DNA from 2 places in the Bacillus sp. T3 genome. Region 2 is predicted to be linked to the other one. Evidence: a T-box and tRNA genes for the amino acid it is inferred to sense, from the RefSeq annotation. Region 2 holds a T-box; the other holds one or more tRNA genes.
What was found. The T-box of region 2 lies ahead of serS (serine--tRNA ligase). A T-box ahead of a tRNA ligase gene usually reads a tRNA of that ligase, here a tRNA-Ser.
Positions count from the first base shown of each region.

Region 1 (3,257 bases), 180 kb from region 2:
GACTTGGCCCGAGAAGAATTTCCGGATTTCAAGGTTGAAGAAAGAAGTGCCGTCTCCATTGCCCGTCGCTTACAGGATCCACTTGCAGAATTAGTAAAAATAGACCCTAAATCTGTAGGTGTTGGTCAGTATCAGCATGACGTATCTCAGAAAAAATTATCGGACTCGTTAACATTCGTTGTTGAAACCGCAGTAAACCAAGTGGGAGTCAATGTAAATACGGCATCATCCTCACTCCTCCAGTATGTTGCTGGGCTTTCAAAGACGGTGGCGAACAATATAATTAAGAAGCGAGAAGAAGAAGGGAAATTTACAAATCGTACTCAGTTGAAGAAAATTCCACGCCTAGGAGCAAAAACGTACGAGCAAGCGATCGGATTCCTTAGAGTCATCGATGGCAACGAACCGCTAGATCGTACAGGGATTCATCCGGAAAGCTATAAAGAGGTAAAGCAGTTGTTACAAAAATTAGGTTTTAAAACATCTGATCTTGGTAATGAAAGTTTAAAAGCAGCAATATCAGGGCTAGATATTAAAAGAACAGCAGAGGAACTTCAAATCGGTGAATTCACTTTACGTGATATTGTTGATGCAATTATGCGACCTGAGCGGGACCCTCGTGATGAATTACCAAAACCACTGTTGAAAAAAGATGTCCTTCAGCTAGAGGATTTGCAAACAGGAATGGAACTTCAAGGAACAGTTCGAAATGTAGTAGATTTTGGAGCATTTGTTGACATAGGGGTTAAACAAGACGGGTTAGTCCATATATCAAAATTAAGCAATCGTTTTGTTAAGCATCCGCTCGATATCGTCTCTGTCGGTGACGTCGTTACAGTCTGGGTGGATGGAGTCGATGCCAAAAAAGGAAGAGTGTCATTGTCGATGCTTCCACCTAATAAATAAATGTAAAAGAAAAACACTGCTTGTTATGAGCGGTGTTTTTTTCTGTATAAAAACCAACATTGGTTTAATAATTTTATTTGGTAACTATTCTTTTCGTAAAATGCTCTTTGCATTTGTTTTTGAAACCAGGTCGGCATGTATAACACCCTCCCGAATCATATTTCTTCTAGATAATATATGTTATAATAGTTTGTCATGTTCAAGGGTGAAGGAGGGTGTATGTTTGGATAATATCAAGCTGCAAGAATTAGTGGAAACCATATCGATAACATTCTTTCAGAAACCTTTCAAGCATCAAGCCATGTTCAATCCAAGATTACGTTCAACTGGAGGACGATATCTTCTGGGCAGTCATAATATTGAAGTCAATAAAAAATACTATGAGTTATTTGGTGAGAAAGAAATAATCGGGATCATCAAGCATGAACTTTGCCACTATCATCTTCATATAGAAGGTAAAGGGTATCTGCATCGGGATTCAGACTTTAAACAGTTGTTAAAAAAAGTAGATGCTCCGCGCTTCTGCACTCCTTTACCTAATCAAAAGAAAAAGAAAACAATCAAAAAAATTATTGTGTACGCTTGTCATAACTGTTCGCAAGTTTATAAGCGGAAAAGAGCGATTAACACTGATAAATATGTTTGTGGGGTATGTAAAGGGAAATTAAAAAGGGTGAAAGTGTTGACAGAGGGATAGATAAGTGATATATTAATTTCCTGTCACCACGATATTGAGAATTTGGTTCTTGAAAAAGTGTTGACAAATGATTGAAGAGTTCTTATAATAAAAAAAGTCGATAAGATGATATGTCTTCTTAATGACTAGTAAGCACATTGTTAAATTCCTAGTTATACTGTTCCGCAGTAGCTCAGTGGTAGAGCAATCGGCTGTTAACCGATCGGTCGTAGGTTCGAGTCCTACCTGCGGAGCCATTTGTTTGGGGAAGTACTCAAGAGGCTGAAGAGGCGCCCCTGCTAAGGGTGTAGGTCGGGTAACCGGCGCGAGGGTTCAAATCCCTCCTTCTCCGCCAGTTTAATATATCGGCCCCTTGGTCAAGCGGTTAAGACACCGCCCTTTCACGGCGGTAACACGGGTTCGAATCCCGTAGGGGTCACTTTTAAATAATGGTCCGGTAGTTCAGTTGGTTAGAATGCCTGCCTGTCACGCAGGAGGTCGCGGGTTCGAGTCCCGTCCAGGACCGCCATTTTTATTATAAAAGATATTGGGCTATAGCCAAGCGGTAAGGCAACGGACTTTGACTCCGTCATTCGTAGGTTCGATCCCTGCTAGCCCAGCCATTTTTTTCGAGCCATTAGCTCAGTTGGTAGAGCATCTGACTTTTAATCAGAGGGTCGAAGGTTCGAGTCCTTCATGGCTCACCATTTATATGGATATATGCGGGTGTGGCGGAATTGGCAGACGCACTAGACTTAGGATCTAGCGCCGCAAGGCGTGGGGGTTCGACTCCCTTCACCCGCACCATTAATTACCTATTGCATTAATTTGTCATAATGGTATGATGTTATATGTCGCGTTTTTAAAAAACGCGGTCGTGGCGGAATGGCAGACGCGCTAGGTTGAGGGCCTAGTGGGGGCAACCCCGTGGAGGTTCAAGTCCTCTCGGCCGCACCAAAAGAATTTCAAAAAACTATTGACAACAATTAAGTGTTTTGATAAACTTAATAAGCTGTCAAAATTAATAAAATGCGCCCGTAGCTCAATTGGATAGAGCGTCTGACTACGGATCAGAAGGTTATGGGTTCGACTCCTTTCGGGCGCGCCATTATATCGGGAAGTAGCTCAGCTTGGTAGAGCACTTGGTTTGGGACCAAGGGGTCGCAGGTTCGAATCCTGTCTTCCCGACCATTTATTCATTTTAATATGCGGGTGTAGTTTAGTGGTAAAACCACAGCCTTCCAAGCTGTTGTTGTGGGTTCGATTCCCATCACCCGCTCCAATTTTATTGTTCTTTGAAAACTAAACAAACAAACGTCAACAATAATAAATTTTAGTGCTTATAACTTCGGTTATAACACACTAGCCAACGTAACATTTTTGAGCTAAATCAACTTTCTTGGAGAGTTTGATCCTGGCTCAGGACGAACGCTGGCGGCGTGCCTAATACATGCAAGTCGAGCGGATTGATGGGAGCTTGCTCCCTGATATCAGCGGCGGACGGGTGAGTAACACGTGGGCAACCTGCCTGTAAGACTGGGATAACTTCGGGAAGCCGGAGCTAATACCCGGATAATCCTTTCCCTCTCATGAGGGAAAGCTGAAAGACGGTTTCGGCTGTCACTTACAGATGGGCCCGCGGCGCATTAGCTAGTTGGTGAGGTAACGGCTCACC
Region 1 covers NZ_CP137761.1:4,561,303-4,564,559, reverse strand. Annotated here, with positions in the region: gene RGF10_RS23410 (Tex family protein) at 1-906, shown strand, start outside; gene cmpA (cortex morphogenetic protein CmpA) at 930-1,043, opposite strand; gene RGF10_RS23400 (SprT family protein) at 1,130-1,603, shown strand; tRNA gene RGF10_RS23395 (tRNA-Asn) at 1,765-1,839, shown strand; tRNA gene RGF10_RS23390 (tRNA-Ser) at 1,847-1,937, shown strand; tRNA gene RGF10_RS23385 (tRNA-Glu) at 1,950-2,021, shown strand; tRNA gene RGF10_RS23380 (tRNA-Asp) at 2,034-2,111, shown strand; tRNA gene RGF10_RS23375 (tRNA-Gln) at 2,131-2,205, shown strand; tRNA gene RGF10_RS23370 (tRNA-Lys) at 2,214-2,289, shown strand; tRNA gene RGF10_RS23365 (tRNA-Leu) at 2,305-2,389, shown strand; tRNA gene RGF10_RS23360 (tRNA-Leu) at 2,454-2,539, shown strand; tRNA gene RGF10_RS23355 (tRNA-Arg) at 2,614-2,690, shown strand; tRNA gene RGF10_RS23350 (tRNA-Pro) at 2,697-2,773, shown strand; tRNA gene RGF10_RS23345 (tRNA-Gly) at 2,791-2,864, shown strand; rRNA gene RGF10_RS23340 (16S ribosomal RNA) at 2,979-3,257, shown strand, end outside.
Region 1: it has a tRNA-Ser gene. The T-box ahead of serS (serine--tRNA ligase) is inferred to sense a tRNA for this amino acid. The anticodon was not compared.

Region 2 (3,257 bases):
TTATTCTGGCAATATAACCTTATGCTTGCCCATATATGGTTGAAGAGCCTCCGGAATAAGAATGCTGCCATCTTCTTGCTGGTAATTTTCTAAAATAGCCGCAACCGTTCTACCTATTGCAAGCCCAGATCCATTTAACGTATGTACATGCTCCGGCTTCGCCTTAAGATCACGGCGGAAGCGAATGTTTGCACGACGTGCCTGGAAGCCTTCAAAATTACTACAAGAAGAAATTTCACGATACGTATTGTAGCTAGGCAGCCATACTTCAATATCATATTTTTTCGCTGCTGTAAAGCCTAGGTCACCTGTACACATGCTCAAAACACGGTATGGAAGCCCAAGAAGTTGTAAAACCTTTTCAGCATGTCCTGTTAATTTTTCAAGCTCAGCATATGAATCTTCTGGCTTAACAAACTTAACGAGCTCGACTTTATTGAACTGATGCTGACGGATTAATCCACGTGTGTCACGTCCTGCTGAACCAGCCTCGGAGCGGAAGCAAGCACTAAATGCTGCGTAACTGATTGGAAGCTGATCGCCACTAAGAATCTCATCACGATGCAGATTTGTAACCGGAACTTCAGCGGTTGGAATAAGGAAATAATCCTCGCTTTCAATTCGGAATGCATCTTCTTCAAACTTCGGCAGCTGACCTGTTCCAGGTCATGCTTGCACGATTGACCATATATGGTGGTAAAACCTCTTTATAGCCATGCTCATCAACGTGAAGATCTAACATAAAGTTAAGCAAAGCACGCTCTAGTCTTGCTCCTAAGCCTTTATAAAAAACAAAGCGGCTTCCTGTTACCTTTCCAGCACGTTCAAAATCAAGAATGCCAAGATTGTCAGCAAGGTCCCAGTGTGGCTTTGCCTCAAATGGGAATTCACGGATATCTCCCCATGTGCGAATCGGAACGTTGTCATCCTCTGTATCACCAACTGGTACACTTTCATGAGGAATATTTGGAATGCTCATCATCAGTTGTTCCAGCTGTTCTTCCACGACACGAAGCTCTTCATCAAAGGCCTTGATGTTTTCTCCAACTTGCTTCATCTCAGCGATTAGGTGATCGGCATTTTGCTTTTCACGCTTTAGAACCGCAACCTGTTGAGAAACCTCATTCCGCTTGCTTTTTAGCTGCTCACTTTCAACGATCAGATCACGACGCTTTGTATCAAGTTCCTCAAATCTACCTAAATCGGTTAAATCCTCACCACGATGCTGTAGCTTTTGTTTTACACCTTCAAAATCTGCTCTTAATACTTTAATGTCTAACATCTTTTGACCCTCCTTCTTTTTTTAAAAAAGCTTTGTTAAATTAGTCTGTTGATTTCCACTCCAGGCAATCCCTTTCCGCGGGGTGGTCCGGGAGCCTCCTCGGCGCTTAGCGCCTGTGGGGTCTCCCGTGACACGCTACTCCCGCAGGAGTCTCGTACCTTCCGTTCCAATCAACATTTTGCAATAAGTTAGCAATAGCTTTAACATAGCCTTAAAAAAATACAAAAAACTCCCGTCCCTAATACAGGGACGAGAGTTAACTCGCGTTGCCACCCTAGTTGAAAGCAAGAAGCTTTCCACCTCGATAAGATAACGGCTTAGACCGAAAGTATTTACTGATCCCCATATAAGGATGTTCCACACTTTACTCAAGGATGGATTCACAAATATCATTCACTGGTTCTCACCAACCACCAGCTCTCTTTAGAATGAACAATCTGCTACTAGTTCCTCTCAATGCTTTCAATTATAAATTCAAACATAATGTACTATATTTATTTCTAGAACGCAACCAATTTATACAGTTTGTTTTTCTTTTGCCTCTTTTACCATACTAACAAAGTATGCTGTTAAGCGATGGTCATCGGTTAACTCTGGATGGAAGGAGCAGCCTAGAATATGTCCTTCACGTGCTGCCACAATTCGACCATTGTGCTTTGAAATCACTTCGACATTTTCTCCAGCCTCAACGATATGAGGAGCACGGATAAATACTGCAGGGAAGTCGAGTGCTACACCTGTAATATCCAGCTCAGCCTCAAAGCTTTCACGCTGACGACCAAATGAATTACGTTCAACCGTTACATCCATGATGCCAATATGTGGCTCGTCATAACCAATCACTCTTTTAGCTAAAAGAATAAGCCCTGCACAAGTGCCAAATACTGGCTTACCTGAGTGTGCAAACTCTTTTAATTTATCCATAAATTGATATTTATCAATAAGCTTTCGCATCGTCGTACTCTCACCGCCAGGTAAGATTAACCCGTCGATTTCATCCAACTGTTCGACCTTTTTGATTACGATTGCTTCCGCTCCGGATTCTTCCACGGACCGGAATATGCTCTCGTACCGCTCCTTGTAATCCAAGAACCCCTATTTTAACCATTGTTTTTACCCCTTACCAACCGCGATCCTGCATACGAGCACTTGGAGCAATAGTAGAGATTTCAATGCCCTTCATTGCAGTTCCAAGGCCTTTTGAAAGGTTCGCAATTAATTCATAGTCTTGATAGTGTGTAGTAGCTTCAACAATTGCTCTTGCAAATTTAGCTGGGTTTTCTGATTTAAAGATCCCTGAACCAACAAACACGCCATCTGCGCCAAGCTGCATCATTAATGCTGCATCAGCTGGTGTTGCCACGCCGCCTGCTGCAAAGTTAACAACTGGCAACTTACCTAATTTTTTAATTTCAAGTAATACTTCAAAAGGAGCACCTAAAAGCTTTGCTTCAGTCATAAGCTCGTCTTCGTTCATCCCTACAACTTTCTTAACTTGAGCATTTACCTTACGCATATGACGAACTGCTTCAACGATATTTCCTGTTCCAGGTTCACCTTTTGTACGAAGCATAGAAGCACCCTCAGCAATACGACGAGCTGCTTCGCCTAAATCACGGCATCCGCACACAAATGGAACGGTAAAGTCTCTTTTATATAAATGGTACTCTTCATCTGCTGGAGTTAATACTTCACTTTCATCGATGTAGTCAACACCCATTGCTTCAAGCACACGAGCTTCAACAATATGCCCAATACGTGCTTTAGCCATTACTGGAATGGAAACAGCATTTAATACTTCTTCAGTAATTGTTGGGTCTGCCATTCTAGCGACTCCACCAGCTGCACGAATATCAGAAGGTACACGCTCTAAAGCCATAACGGCAACAGCGCCAGCCTCCTCAGCAATTTTTGCCTGCTCTGCATTTACAACGTCCATAATGACGCCGCCTTTTTGCATTTCTGCCATACCACG
Region 2 covers NZ_CP137761.1:141,922-145,178, forward strand. Annotated here, with positions in the region: partial or broken gene serS (serine--tRNA ligase) at 1-1,282, opposite strand; T-box leader at 1,525-1,748, opposite strand; partial or broken gene pdxT (pyridoxal 5'-phosphate synthase glutaminase subunit PdxT) at 1,799-2,390, opposite strand; gene pdxS (pyridoxal 5'-phosphate synthase lyase subunit PdxS) at 2,403-3,257, opposite strand, start outside.